2 regions of the Planococcus donghaensis genome follow, and region 1 is predicted to be linked to the other one. Evidence: riboswitches for the same ligand, from Rfam matches in the RefSeq annotation. Region 1 holds a riboswitch; the other holds the start of a gene.
What was found. A riboswitch is a leader RNA that binds a small molecule or an ion and turns the genes downstream of it on or off. The one in region 1 is predicted to bind preQ1.

Region 1 (7,395 bases):
TTTCACATAAGCTTGACCATCTTTTATCAATACTAAACTGTCTACATCATCCGGCACATTGTGTTTTTTAGAGAGCTCTTGGCCAATTTCACTTTGCAGTGAAGCAAACTGATAATAACCTGCCGGATCATGATTTATGATAAATTGAACGCTCGAATCACAAAAATTACAATCTCCATCAAATAATACGATGGCGTGTTCCATATCGTTTCCTCCTTCGCCAATAATAGTACTGTTATGTGAATAGCCTCTTAAGCGCTTATTCAAACACGTCTCCGTTCGAAACCGTTCCTTGATGAAAAAATAACTTCCATCCATTAGATCTTTTTTCCATACTGAACTTCGATTCGTTAGTCTTCCTGTTTTGTGATTATGTACTTGGTAAGTCGTCAAAACAGCGGTTGGTCCTAATTCATGCACAGTGAAAAAATTGATTTCCATTGGATCTGGATTTAGTGGATGATCGCCATTGTAATCTACTCTTTTGAATACGCCACCCGAACTGCCAAACTCAAAAAATTCAGCGTCCAATACATCTCCCAGTTTTTCGGCAGAAACTCGGACATCTGGCTTTAAATGACTGCATTCTAAGGCATATATCTCTTTTTCTAACGTACTCATGCGCATTCTCCTCTGCTCATATTTCCCGGGAAATACGATTAATGCTCAAATCCCCTTCATGCCCATAGGCAGAAGGGGATTTACTATTAGTTTTCGTCTTTAAAAAATTTTTGTGGATCTTCGTTTGGCTGATCTTGCGGCGTATCTGATGAGCCGAAATCTTCTACATCTTCAAAGCTATCCTCGTAATCACGAATAGCTCCGTCTTCTTTTTCAACAGGCTGTTTTGTAGAAGCTTGCAAAACATCTTCTTCTGCTGGGCGGCTTTCCAAATCAGGTTCTTGGTCGGCATGGTCGATGCATGTAAGCGCTGTTGGCAATGCTTCCAACCGTTCGAATGGAATATCCTTACCGCAAACTGCACACTTTCCATAAGTACCTTCTTCAATTGCAGCCAGTGCTGCTTTTGTTTTTTCCAGTTCGCCTTCTTTAAATTGCTCCATCGCTAAGTCACGTTCTTGGTCGTATAACTCGGTAGCATTATCACCTGGATGATTATCATAATGGGAAAGCTCAGTTGACTCAAACTCTTCTGTTTGCTCAACTCGTTCTTCTAATGATGCTACTTGTTCTTCTAGTTGTTTTTTTAATTGATGTAATTGGTTATCTGTCATTTGATTTCCTCCTCAAAAAACTCACTTATTGTTGTATATTGCCTTTATCGGAGAAATCAAACCTAGAAATCTACTGAGCTAGCTTAATAATCATCGAATCGATCCAGTAAACTCAATAAATAATCGTCTAATCGGTGACGTACTAACTCGTTAGATAAGCCTTTCATGCCAAAAGCTTTCCAGCCTGGATAAACAGTGGGTGAGCCATCTAAAATATCTGTTAGCGAAACAAGATCCCAATAAGGATCGTACGTAAAATCACTCCCTGCATGACGTTCATAAGCCGCCAAAAAATCATTGGCGACAGAAATTCCGTACATTTGCGCTAAGTTTACGCGACAATGTCCAACGTCAATTCCTGCGGGGCCACGGCAAGCATTGACCCAATCGACGATGGCAGTCACTTGGCGATTTTCCCATAGCACATTAGCTGGATGAAAGTCGCGGTGAATCAAACATTCTCGAAAAGCCGGACGGCTACCAGAAACAATATAGAAAGCGCGCATCCACTCGTTCTGAACTTTCGACCATGTCGGTTTTTCCAGTAAAAAAACGTCATTATATGGAGAATATTCATAAGGAAAGTCCTCTGCATTTGTTTGATGCAACTTGGCTAGAGTAGATGCCAGTTCATCTATCCATACTTCATCATTCGAAGGTTGAAGAACGACCGATCCAGGCATCTTCGACATTAACACTGCAGGTATGCCACTTTCTTCACCGGTTGCGTCATAAGCAACTAAATGCGGAACAGCAAGGCCCATTTTTTCTGCGTATTGAAGACTAAAGGCTTCATGTTTTGCTAAATCAGGTTCTTTCTGTAGCCAATCCCTTTTATGAAAAAGTCGTAACACATAAGAACGTTCCAAACCATTTGAGGTAACAACCAATTCAAATAAAGTTGAGGAAGTTGCTCCTGTCAGCGACTGAACGTTCGTAATTTCTACAGGTTCATCAAATTGTGCTTTTATCCACTCTACCGTTTGCTCCTGCAATGCATGCCCATTGTTTCCTGCCATCCTTGCCGCTCCTTTCTGCCTAGCTTTTAGCTTTAGTTTACCATGAAAAAGTGCAGGTTCCAGCAATTCGTAAAGAACATAAATTCGTCTGTTTTTCTTTGTATAAAAGTCTTTTTTATAACAAATTTACACCTTTAAAGAAGAGTGATGAGTGTTTGGTTTTTCAATTTGGATGGTGGCATGTTCAATGTCACAAATATCATGTACCAACTTTAGTGCTTGTTGCAGAATTTGTTGTTCATCTACGTTCTCTTCCACATCAATGTGACACGTAAATTGATCCAATCCAGACGTGATGGTCCAAACGTGAAGGTCATGAACATCTACGACTCCCTCAATTTCGAGAAGACGCGCTGTTATTTCTTGCAAATCGAGGTCTCTTGGCGTTCCTTCCATTAAAATGTGCAAACTGTTTTGAAGAATGCCCCAAGCACTCCGCAAAATTAATAGCGCAACGACAACAGAAATAATTGGATCGGCTATCGTCCAGTCAAATAGAAGAATTAATAACCCGGCGACTATCGCTCCGACTGAACCTAATGCATCCCCAATAATGTGCATATAAGCACTCTTCATATTCAAATTGCCATGCACATCTGCTCCGCGATTCAAGACCCAAGCACTCAATAAGTTGGCCACAAGACCAATTGCCGCAATGACCAACATCCAGCCCCCTTGAACTTCCGACGGCTCGTATACTCGTTGAATGGCTTCATAAATAATAAAGCCCGCCATGATAAACAATGTAATGCCGTTAATAAAAGCGGTAAGAATTTCAAAACGATAATACCCATACGTTTTCTTAGTAGAAACTGCTTTTCCAGCAAACCAAATTGCAGACAAACTAAGTACGAGCGATACGGTATCCGACAGCATATGACCACTATCTGCGATTAAAGCTAAACTATTGGTGAAAAGCCCCCCGAAAAACTCTAGCAGCATAATCCCAGCTGTAATGGCCAGCGCAATCGTTAATGCTTTTCGATTGTTATTTCGCGTCATTTCAAAATGATCGTGATCGTGACTCATGCTATCCGCTCCTCTATCTCCATGCTGTTATTTTAACAAATTTGTCCGATTGACAACGAATAGTAAGTCTTATAAGATAAGTGAGTAAAAAAATTAATAACCCGGCAACGGGAGAGGTTCATAGCATTTCACCCTCTATAAAAAACTATGGATTGTCGAAACTCCGCCAAATCCACATGCGATTTGGCTTTTTCTTTTGTCCGTTTTTTTATAGCCCTCTTCCCAGTCGGTCATCTAAAAGGAGGCCGTTTATTATGGCAGGAAGAAACGAAGATACACTCGATCATTTATCATTGCTAGGCAATCAGAACACGAAGTATAAATTTGAATACGATCCAGACGTGTTAGAACCAATTGACAACCTACACACGCGCGATTATTTCGTAAAGTTTAACTGCCCTGAATTTACTTCACTTTGCCCGCAAACAGGACAGCCTGATTTCGCGACAATCTACTTAAGCTTTATCCCTGATAAAACATTAGTAGAAAGCAAATCACTCAAGCTTTATTTGTTCAGCTTCCGTAACCACGGAGATTTCCATGAAGATGTCGTTAATATCATTATGAACGATTTAATCAAATTGATGGACCCTCGTTACATCGAAGTATGGGGGAAATTCACACCACGTGGTGGCCTTTCAATCGACCCTTACACAAACTACGGCAAACCTGGAACAAAATACGAAGAAATGGCGTCGTATCGGATGATGAACCACGACTTGAATCCTGAAACGATTACTAATCGATAAGGAGTCTGCACATGTTACTTTACTTAAATGGTGCATTTGTCGGTCTCTTAATCCTTTCGAACATTTTAGCAGTCAAATTATTTAGCATTGGGGAATGGGCAGTGTTACCAGCCGCTGTAATCGTTTATGTCTTTACATTTCCGATTACTGATACCATCGCAGAAGTGTACGGCAAAAAAGCCGCACGCCAAACCGTGACAGCTGGATTTATCACACAACTTTGTGCGTTGGCTTTTATTTTTCTTGCGATTCATTTGCCTTCTGCCCCATTTTTCGCAAACCAAGAATCATTTGAAACCATCTTTTCTGCAGGCTTCCGCGTAACTTTAGCGAGTCTTGTGTCTTATTTTATTAGCCAAAACCTAGATGTCACGATTTTTCATAAGCTGAAAAATAAACATGGCAACTCTCGATTATGGTTGCGCAATAATGCTTCGACAATGGCAAGCCAATTAGTGGATACGAGTCTTTTTATCACCATCGCTTTTTACGGCACGATGCCAACTAGTGTATTGCTTGGCATGATCGTCACGCAATACATCTTTAAGTGGATCGTTGCAGTTGCCGACACTCCTGTTGTTTATTTACTTGTGAAGTTATGCAGACGCCAACAAACAGACCCACACCTTTACGGATACCAAAAACCGGAAGCTCTTCTTTAGAGCTCCCGGTTTTTTAAATTCTTTATACAGTTACACGTGCTTTGCGTGTGTAAACTTGATCGTCCACTTTAGCACCCGATAAAATCATATCCGCCGCTATCGGCAAATGATCGGAAACGGCAGTTTCGATGACTGCTGCTTGTATCACATCTAAATAAGGATCTGCAAAAATATAGTCGATGCGTGTGGCTGGTCGGAAAACCTCACCCGTTTCTTTGTTTACGTAAGGCGAAGGGTAGGTATAAGCGTCGCCTCTTTTCATTTTCAGAAATGCATCTCGAAAATGGCTCTTGAGCTTTTGGATATGGATATTTGAAGCAGGGGCATTAAAGTCGCCTGCAATGATACGCGGAAAATGGCTTTTTCCAGTAATGGCTAAAATTTCGTCGACACTTACTTCTAACTCTTCATCTTTAAGTGCCAAATGCGTGTTAAAGACACTAACATAACTGCCATCCACTTCGATGACGGTTTCCAATATGCCGCGTTGTTCATTATTTCCAAAAGGACAATACACTTGGCTCAATAAATGATTTTCGCTGTATTTGATTGGGTATTTGCTTAAAATGACATTACCGTATTGTTGGTTTGGACGCTCGGAATCTAATGGTGCCACATCCATGTTGGCCCCGTAAGCTGCATACATTCCTAGTCTTTCACTTAACCAACCTACTTGGTCCACAAACGAACTGCGGACTGAAAAGTGACGATCAACTTCTTGCAAAGCGATGATGGTCGCACACGAATCTTCAATCACTTGCGCGGTCTTCTCTAAATCCACGATCCCGTCCATCCCTAATCCATGAGCAATATTAAACGACATGACTTTTACAATTGGTGACTTCTTATTCTTCCCGTTCATGCAAACCTCTCCTTTTCGACTAAAACGAATCGTTGGCAGTTGCTTAATTGGCTTTAGTATAACAAGCCTTTATGAAGATGCCGTGACACGCGTGTAAACAATTGTTAAAGCTTTGTAAACACTGCTTTTCTGTAGCATTTCGGGTCTTATGCGCGGTGTGGCGAACTTATGCACGTTGGTCGGAGAATATGCGCGTTCCTCAGAATTTATGCACGGTAGTCGAAAAATTCCCGCGCTCCTCACAATTTACGCGCGCACCACCAAAAATATGCGCGGTCCTCACAATTTACGCGCGCACAACCAAAAATTCGCGCGCTCCTCACAACTTACGCACGCACAACCAAAAATTCGCGAGTTCCTCACAACTTACGCGCGCGCAGCCAAAAAATATGCGCGCTCCTCACAACTTACGCACGCACAACCAAAAATATGCGCGTTCCTCACAACTTACGCGCGCGCAGCCAAAAAATATGCGCGCTTCTCACAACTTACGCACGCACAACCAAAAATATGCGCGTTCCTCAAAACTTACGCGCGCACAACCAAAAATATGCGCGCTCCTCACAATTTACGCGCGCACAACCAAAAATCCCCATAAAAAAAGGCAGTCCGAAACATCGGACTGCCTACCTAATCAAGAAATTACGACGTATACGCTACAATCGCATCTCGCAAAAATTGTGCAGCACCCGGTTGGACTTTGTCATAGTACGCAGCAAATCGTTCGTCTGCTATATACATTTCCGCTAACCCCCGGTGCGCTTCTTTACTATATGTCGACCATGTAAAACTTAACCACTGACGATGCAAATCGACTGTTTGCCGTGCCGCTTCACTCGTTGGGTCACCCGTTTCCATCGCTTCAACTAAAGCACTCAAAATTTGCTGTTCGAGCTTCATAAATTCCTGATAGTCTTCTTCACTAAGCTTCAACATTTTTGCATTGGATCGATCGACTAGCTCGTCACCATAGTTGTCACGGATTTCATTGCCATACTGCTGTTCGTTGTCGTCGACTAGCTTCTGCTTAAAACCTTGAAATTTCTCGTTGTCTGTCATCGTGCTCGCTCCTTTTTTTGCGGAAATGGTTTTTTCCACATTGCTAATCAAGAGGTCTAATTGCACACGCTTAGCGAGAAGTTTTTCTCGGTGTTCAACCAAAGCTTGCGAACCATCGAATTCGGGATTATTGACGATGCTCTTTATTTGTTCAAGTTCAAGTCCTAGTTCCCGGTAAAACAAAATTTGCTGCAGCTTATCCACTTCGGACTGACCGTAAATTCGGTAGCCTGAAGAATTTTTACGTGCTGGCTTTAACAAATCAATTTCATCGTAGTAACGCAACGTTCGTGTGCTAATTCCAGATAGTCTCGCAAGCTTGTTCACGGTGTATTCCATCTCGCCACCTCCTGATAAGCTCAGCTTACACCTTTACGTTACGTTAAGGTCAAGTAAGTTGTTGCGCCGCAAAATCACGATAAAGCGAATGCGTCGCGATCAATTCTTGATGGGTCCCGACTCCGGTCACCCGCCCCTTTTCAATAAAGACAATTTTGTCCGCATCCACAATGGTTGATAAACGGTGTGCGATAACTAAAGTGGTGCGTCCTTCCATTAAGCGACTTAATGCTTGCTGGACGATGCCTTCTGACTGACTATCCAAACTCGCAGTAGCTTCGTCCATCATCAAAATTTTTGGATCTCGTAAAAAGGCGCGCGCAATGGCAATTCGTTGACGCTGCCCACCTGATAATTTGACACCACGTTCTCCAACTTCCGTGTCCAGTCCATCTGGAAATTCACGAATAAAATCTTCAGCATAAGCCATACGCGTAACGC
Region 2 (7,395 bases), 970 kb from region 1:
AACTTCTAAACTAAAAAAAATCCTTTCGCTAGTTTGAAAGGATTTTTTTATTTTATGATTTTATTTTAATAATAATTTTTCCGCGAGCATGATGAGTTTCGCTCAATTCATGAGCATCTCTTACCCCTTGCTCTGAGAAATCAAAAACATGACCAATTGTTGGTTTTAATTCGCCAGATATAAAAAGGTTGGCCAGTTGATGCAATTGCGCACCATTTGGCTCTAGCCAATAACTCGTCGCATGTACTCCATGTTCTTCGGCTTGTTCACGTGATGGTTCTCCTGCAATGGAAATTAGCTTGCCGCCTTTTTTCAGTACTTTGAAACTTTTCTCTAAAACTTCCCCGCCCATCGTATCTAAAACGGCATCAAAATTCTCCAGCAATTCACTAAAATCTTCTTCACTATAGTTGATCACACGATTTGCTCCTAAAGATTTAACCAATTCGTCATTGATATCACTCGCAGTCGTAGCTACATACGCTCCAATACTATTAGCTATTTGAATAGCCATAGTCCCTACTCCACCAGCTCCTGCGTGAATTAAGACTTTTTCCCCTTTTTTCACGTTCGCAAAACCAACGATACATTGATAAGCAGTTAATCCAGCTAAGGGAATGGCTGCACCTTCTTCAAATGACATACTTTCAGGCATATGTGCAAGTAAGTTCGCTTCTACTGGTACAAATTCCGCATAGGTCCCTTGGCGTGTTGTCGCAGGTCTTGCAAAAACACGGTGTCCTACTTTAAAGTGCTTAACGTTTGCTCCAACTTCAGCCACTACCCCAGCCATATCCCAACCTAAAATAATTGGAAATTCCCAAGGTAGCATATCTTTTAAATAACCTTTACGTAATTTCCAATCAATTTGATTGACCGAAGTAGCATACACTTCAACAAGCACTTGGTCATCCGTAATAGCTGGCTTTTCAATTTCTCGCTCAACTAATTGCTCTCTACCGCCATAGTTATTAATAACAATTGCTTTCATCTCGGACCTCCCCTTTCGTTGTTATATAAATATACCCTCTTTCAAGAAATTGTATACCTCCATAGAGATGATATTTGCAGTCTTCTTTTTATAGGTAGATATGTTATTATTAATCCTGTTCATTAAAGAGGTTCGCAAACTCCCTCTCTAAAAAACTAAGGAGTGTATCAGATGAAGAACGAAAAAGCAGTCGTCGTTTTTAGTGGCGGCCAAGACAGTACCACTTGCCTATTTTGGGCGATCAAAAACTTTAAAGAAGTTGCAACAGTAACTTTTGATTATGGCCAACGCCATTCTGCTGAAATTGAATGTGCTCGAAAAATCGCTGATGAACTTGGTGTCCTTTTTAAAGTATTGGACATGACGTTGATCAATCAGTTGTCCGCCAATGCATTAACTCGAGATGACATTGACGTAACAGCTGAAGAAGGCGAACTTCCATCTACGTTTGTGCCTGGTCGAAACCTCTTGTTTTTATCTTTTGCAGCTGTTTTTGCAGATGCTATCGGTTCGCGGCATTTAATCACAGGTGTTAGTCAAACAGATTTTAGTGGCTATCCTGATTGTCGAGATACGTTTATTCGGTCATTGAACGTCACATTAAATTTGGCAATGGATAAACAATTTATCATTCACACCCCTTTGATGTGGCTCGACAAAGCAGATGTATGGGAACTTTCCGATACACTTGGAGCGCTTGATTTTGTTCAAGAAAAAACATTAACATGTTACAACGGCATTCCGAGCACTGGCTGTGGTGAATGTCCAGCTTGCCAATTACGCAATGAGGGTCTCGCACGCTACCAAGCGAAAAAATCGGCAGGTGCAATGACATGATGCAGCAATTTTACCCAACTGTTTCTCACAACTATCAATTTGAGCTCAATAAAGACATGCATTTTTCCGCAGCACATTTTATACCAAGTGAAGAGGCTGGAAAATGTAAAGTGATGCACGGGCATACTTATCACCTCAATATTACAATTGGCGGTAACGAGCTCGATTCCATTGGTTTTCTTATCGATTTTAAATTATTGAAAGAATTGATCCATAAAAAATACGACCATAGTGTGTTAAATGACCATCCTGAATTTACAAATAAATTCCCAACAACTGAACTTCTTGCTCAGCAAGTATGGCAGTCGATTCAAACAATGCTCCAAGCAACAATCAATCGACCAAACTGTCTGCAAGTTATTGTACGTGAGACCCCAACAAGTTACGTTGTTTATCGTCCACGTCAGGAGGATTTATCATGAAAATTCCGGTAATGGAAATATTCGGTCCAACTGTTCAAGGTGAAGGCATGGTGATGGGCCAAAAAACGATGTTTGTTCGCACAGCAGGCTGCGATTATTCGTGCTCTTGGTGTGATTCCAAATTTACTTGGGACGGCACTGGGACTAGCGTTTCGAAACAACCTGCTGATATTATCCAAGAGTTAATCCACATAGGTGGCAAGAATTTTTCGCATGTGACAATTTCAGGAGGCAACCCTGCTCTTCATAAAGGAATTGGCGAACTAGTCGAACTTTGTCATCAACAAGGGTGGAAAGTGGCAGTCGAAACACAGGCTTCAATTTGGCAAGAGTGGATGACGGCAATCGACGACATCACCTTGTCTCCAAAACCACCTAGTTCTGGCATGAAGACCGATTTTACGAAGCTAGATTTGTACTTGGAGAAATTGCAAACAGCTAACGTCAGTTTAAAAGTTGTAATTTTTGATCAAGACGATTTTGCTTATGCTGAAACCCTTCACCAACGCTATCCAAATGTTCCGTTCTTTTTACAAACTGGAAATGACGATACGGTTACAACAGATGATGCGAAACTCGTGTCAAACTTACTCGAGCGCTATGAACAATTAATCGATTATCACATACAATCCCCCATCATGAACGATGCAAAAGTGTTGCCACAATTGCACACTTTAGTATGGGGCAATAAACGCGGAGTGTAATTACGGGTTTATGTTGACTAATAAAAAGACCTCGCTTAAAAATTGAGCGAGGTCTTTTTATCTTATGCTTTTTTCACAAATTCTGATTTTAGTTTCATTGGTCCAAAGCCATCAATTTTGCAGTCGATATTATGATCGCCTTCAACTAATCGAATGCTTTTTACTTTTGTACCCATTTTCAATGTTGATGAGCTACCTTTAACTTTCAAATCTTTAATAACCGTAACTGCATCGCCATCTTTTAAAATGGAGCCATTTGCATCTTTCACAACTTTTGCTTTTTCCACTTGTTCTGCCTCAGCAACTAAGCTCCATTCGTGCGCACATTCAGGACACACTAACATATTCCCGTCTTCATAAGTGTATTCCGAATTACATTTAGGACAGTTTGGTAATGTTTCCATGTTCTCCTCCACTCGGCCAATCTGTAAATCAATGAACCATAAGACCATTCTTTTTATCCATTATACCAGAATTCCAAGTAGACTATTTAACAACCAATACCGGACAATTTGCGTGGTTAACAACTTTTTGACTAACACCACCAAGTAATATTTTTGAAACGGGATTTAATCCCCGGCTTCCAATAACGACTAGATCAAACCCACCATCGTTTGCCATTTCAATAATGACTGGTGCTGGACGACCATGCATTACTTCGATTTTATAAAACGTTTCATTTAATTCCAATTGTTCTCTAATTGATTGGACTTTTTTCTTACGGGATAACTCAAATTCAAGTTGGCCACCATCATGTACTTTTTCTTGACTGTCTTCATTAAAATCAGAAACATACACAACGGTTACTTCTGTGTCTTTACTCAACGTGGCTAACTTTGCAGCGTGTTTGCCTGCTCGCTTCGAATTTTCGGAACCATCTACGGCGACTAAAATTTTTTTATACATTTTCTCCACCCCTTCGACTAATTTCCGCGGCTTGGTAACAAAACGCACTTTATAGTACTATTCGACCTTTAAATCTTTTATCCCTTTAAATAAAGAAAAACCGGTAATATGTAGCATCACCGGTTTTCTTATTTTTTTCTTATTTAAAAGTTAGTGTTTTTCCTGTAAATCCAAATAACACGGTCAATACCGGAGAAAGCAAACAAAAGAAAGCAAACGGCAAGTACTCAAGTGTGGGCACACCGATAACGCCGGTGATGAAGATTCCACACACACTCCAAGGTACAAGCGGATTAACCACTGTTCCCGCATCTTCCATCACTCGACTTAAATTTTTACCAGCAAGTCCTACTTTGTCGTACGGTTCTTTAAATGCTTGACCTGTTAACAATATAGATAAGTATTGTTCGCCGATCAAAATATTGATGCCGATCGCAGTCAAAGCCGAGGCTGCAATAACAGAAGAGACTTTTTTCAACAAACTTTCAATTTTAGCTAAAAGACACTGAACAATTCCTAACGTAAACAGCAACCCACCCATACTGAGTGCTAATAACACTAAAGCAACTGTAAACATCATGCTGTCCATTCCCCCACGGGACAATAAACTATCGATTTCTACTATGCCTGTCGTTGATACATATCCTCCAAACAAAACGTTAAAAATCTCTGAAGCTGTAGAAATTTGGTGGATAAATGAAACCCCGATAGCTGAAATCGAACTAAGTGCTAATGTCATCAAAGCCGGGATTTTCATAAAAGTTAAGACAATGAGAACAATTAACGGAAATACCGTATACCAGTGAATCATTCCCGTTGCCAGCAGTCCTTCTTGAAATTGCATAACATCTTGCACAGTTCCTCCTGTAGCTTCTGGAGAAAGCAAAGCGAAAAAGAAGAGCGTTAACACAAAAGCGGGTACCGTAGTCCAACTCATGTTACGAATATGCTCAAACAAATCTACACCAACAATTGCAGAAGATAAATTTGTCGTATCCGATAATGGTGACATTTTATCACCGAAAAATGCCCCAGAGACAATAGCGCCTGCCGTAATAGCTAACGACAAGTCCATCGCTGTTGCCATTCCGATAAAAGCAACACCAATCGTGGCGACTGTTGTCAATGAACTACCAATCGATAATCCAATTAACGATGTCACGATAAAAACAATTGCGTAGAAAAATGTCATTGAAATTAACATGAATCCGGTAAAGATTAATGTAGGAATAGTCCCGCTTATCATCCAACTACTAATCAACATTCCGATAAAGAAAAAGAGAAATACAGCACTCATGCCTGCACCAGCACCTTCTACTAAACCTTTTTCAAGTTTTTGGTAAGATACACCTTTTACTAATCCATAACCAAACAGTAATAAAATTGATACTAAGATTGGAATATGAGGAACCGATCCAAACTTAATAATACTAACGCTAATCAGCAGAAATATAGTAATGGTAAGTACTAAGGCTTCTGAGAATTTTGGCGCGATGACTGACTTAATATTGTACATGCTAATCTCTCCTTTTCTAAAAAAAAAGAAAAAACCTCTCATCCCAATAAAGGGACGAAGGTTTTCTCCGCGTTACCACCCAATTTGATGTTCTGACTCACCAAAACATCCACTTGATTTCGAACCGATCAAAACTGATAACGTATTTCATCCAATTTGCTGCCTGAATTTCCAGCTACCATTCAGTCTCTTATTGCTGCACACAAATTGCCTACTAAATTATCGATCGACTTATTTATAAACTATGTTTTTATTGCTTAGTCCGAAACATTTCAAATCATTATACTTTTATATATGATTTTAAAAAGTATAATGAAATAACTTTATCACGTCTCTCAGACAAGTCAATACTTTTTAGGAAGAAATATGATTAGTATTGAAAAAAGACAAGAAGTGAATACTCCTTGTCTTTTCATTCACCTAAAAATGATCATGTACCCATTTTACGACGATTATTGCTTACTTTTTTCGATTGTTGGCTCTTCATTTTTTTAGTTGAAAGTGAAGCATTCCCGCCACTTTGTTTATCTGCAGCTTGGTTTTTCTTTGCTTCTAGTTGACGTTTGATAGCTTCTTGAAGACTAACTTTTTTCGGCGCTTCGTTTGACTCAGTCATTGCGCATCCCTCTTTTCATCCAAAATGGTACATATGGCTTTTGATAGATTCAGTATAGCATATTTTGCTTGAACTATTCTTTATTTTCTTTAAACCAGCTTGTCACTTGTGAAAAGAATTTAGACATCGATTCCGGTTTTGACATATTCGGAACGCGCGCTAACAAAACTTCTTTCGGTGCTTTAACACCTTCTTGTTTTTTCTGTAGCACCAAAATTCCTTTAGCATGTGCTGAGTTTTTAAATAAGCTTTCCGGTAATTCCATAACCGACTGAATATGCGCATGTTTTTTCAAAAAGCTATGTAATTGACTTGCATGTTCAGATTCAAACAAAGCTTTTGGCACGATGAAAAACAAATAACCCCCATCGGCAGTATGTTTTAGCGATTGCTCGATAAACAAATGATGCGCATAGGACATGCCTTTTTCTGCTTTTAATTCGTACATAGCCGATGTTTCTTCATCTGGGTAATAACCTACCGGTAAATCTGAGACAACCACATCTACAGGGTCAATCAATAACGGTTGCAATGCATCTTGCAAGTAAAATGTAATGGGTTGTTCAACTAAATTACCAGCATTTGATGCAAGACGCACAAGAAGGTCATCCAGTTCGACACCCGCTCCGGTCATACGTCCGTCTAAGTAATTCATGACAGTTAACAGCAAATTCCCTGTTCCAACAGCCGGATCTAAAATAACTGCTTGTTCTTTTTTCACAAACAACTCAACTAAATACCCAACTAACAAACCAAGAGCATCAGGCGTCATTTGGTGATGGGGTTGAATATGTTCTTTCATGCCCTTTAAAACCGCTAATTGTAGTGCTTTGCGAATATCTTCTTTGCTCGCACCTTCTTCTGGCTTGATCAAGCCATCTAACCATTTTTCAGTAGTGGTCAATAAGCTCTCTAAATAAGCATTGTCTTGTTCTTGCTGGATTTTTGTTGTGTGATTATCAATAAAATTAAAGGTTTTTTCCATTGCTGAATTCATCTATTCGCCGTCCTCAATAAGGAAACCCACTCTCTCGAGTGGGTTTCTTGTATTATTTTGTTAATTCTTTAACTGCATTTAGCGCTTTTTCATAATCGGGATGATCGGTTCCTTCAGAAACATACTCTACGTATGTAACCTTATCATTTTCATCAAGTACAAAAACCGAACGAGCCAACAAGCGAAGCTCTTGCATCGTTAACCCGTAAGCTTCTCCGAATGACAAATCACGATGATCTGACAAAGTTGTGATAGCATCTACTTTGTTAATTTCTGTCCAACGTTTTTGCGCAAATGGTAAATCAGCTGAGATTGTTAAGACTTCAACATTGTCTCCTAAAGAAGTAGCTTCTTCACTGAAACGTTTTGTTTGGTCTGAGCATACGCCCGTGTCTAGTGATGGAAC

Region 2: linked by a shared signal. The riboswitch ahead of queC (7-cyano-7-deazaguanine synthase QueC) and the one ahead of queF (preQ(1) synthase) in region 1 are both predicted to bind preQ1.

Annotation. Positions count from the first base shown of each region.
Region 1 covers NZ_CP016543.2:266,229-273,623, reverse strand. The annotation lists gene BCM40_RS01455 (thiol-disulfide oxidoreductase DCC family protein) at 1-204, opposite strand, end outside; gene BCM40_RS01450 (TraR/DksA C4-type zinc finger protein) at 708-1,235, opposite strand; gene BCM40_RS01445 (phosphotransferase family protein) at 1,319-2,254, opposite strand; gene BCM40_RS01440 (cation diffusion facilitator family transporter) at 2,381-3,283, opposite strand; PreQ1 riboswitch class I at 3,391-3,438, shown strand; gene queF (preQ(1) synthase) at 3,538-4,032, shown strand; gene BCM40_RS01430 (queuosine precursor transporter) at 4,044-4,694, shown strand; gene BCM40_RS01425 (endonuclease/exonuclease/phosphatase family protein) at 4,717-5,556, opposite strand; gene BCM40_RS01420 (MerR family transcriptional regulator) at 6,199-6,954, opposite strand; gene BCM40_RS01415 (ABC transporter ATP-binding protein) at 7,004-7,395, opposite strand, start outside.
Region 2 covers NZ_CP016543.2:1,233,473-1,240,867, reverse strand. The annotation lists gene BCM40_RS06230 (universal stress protein) at 1-9, shown strand, start outside; gene BCM40_RS06225 (NADP-dependent oxidoreductase) at 53-991, opposite strand; PreQ1 riboswitch class I at 1,113-1,156, shown strand; gene queC (7-cyano-7-deazaguanine synthase QueC) at 1,163-1,828, shown strand; gene queD (6-carboxytetrahydropterin synthase QueD) at 1,825-2,250, shown strand; gene queE (7-carboxy-7-deazaguanine synthase QueE) at 2,244-2,954, shown strand; gene BCM40_RS06205 (zinc ribbon domain-containing protein YjdM) at 3,017-3,358, opposite strand; gene BCM40_RS06200 (universal stress protein) at 3,441-3,860, opposite strand; gene nhaC (Na+/H+ antiporter NhaC) at 4,000-5,376, opposite strand; gene BCM40_RS06190 (hypothetical protein) at 5,807-5,992, opposite strand; gene BCM40_RS06185 (class I SAM-dependent methyltransferase) at 6,066-6,989, opposite strand; gene tpx (thiol peroxidase) at 7,042-7,395, opposite strand, start outside.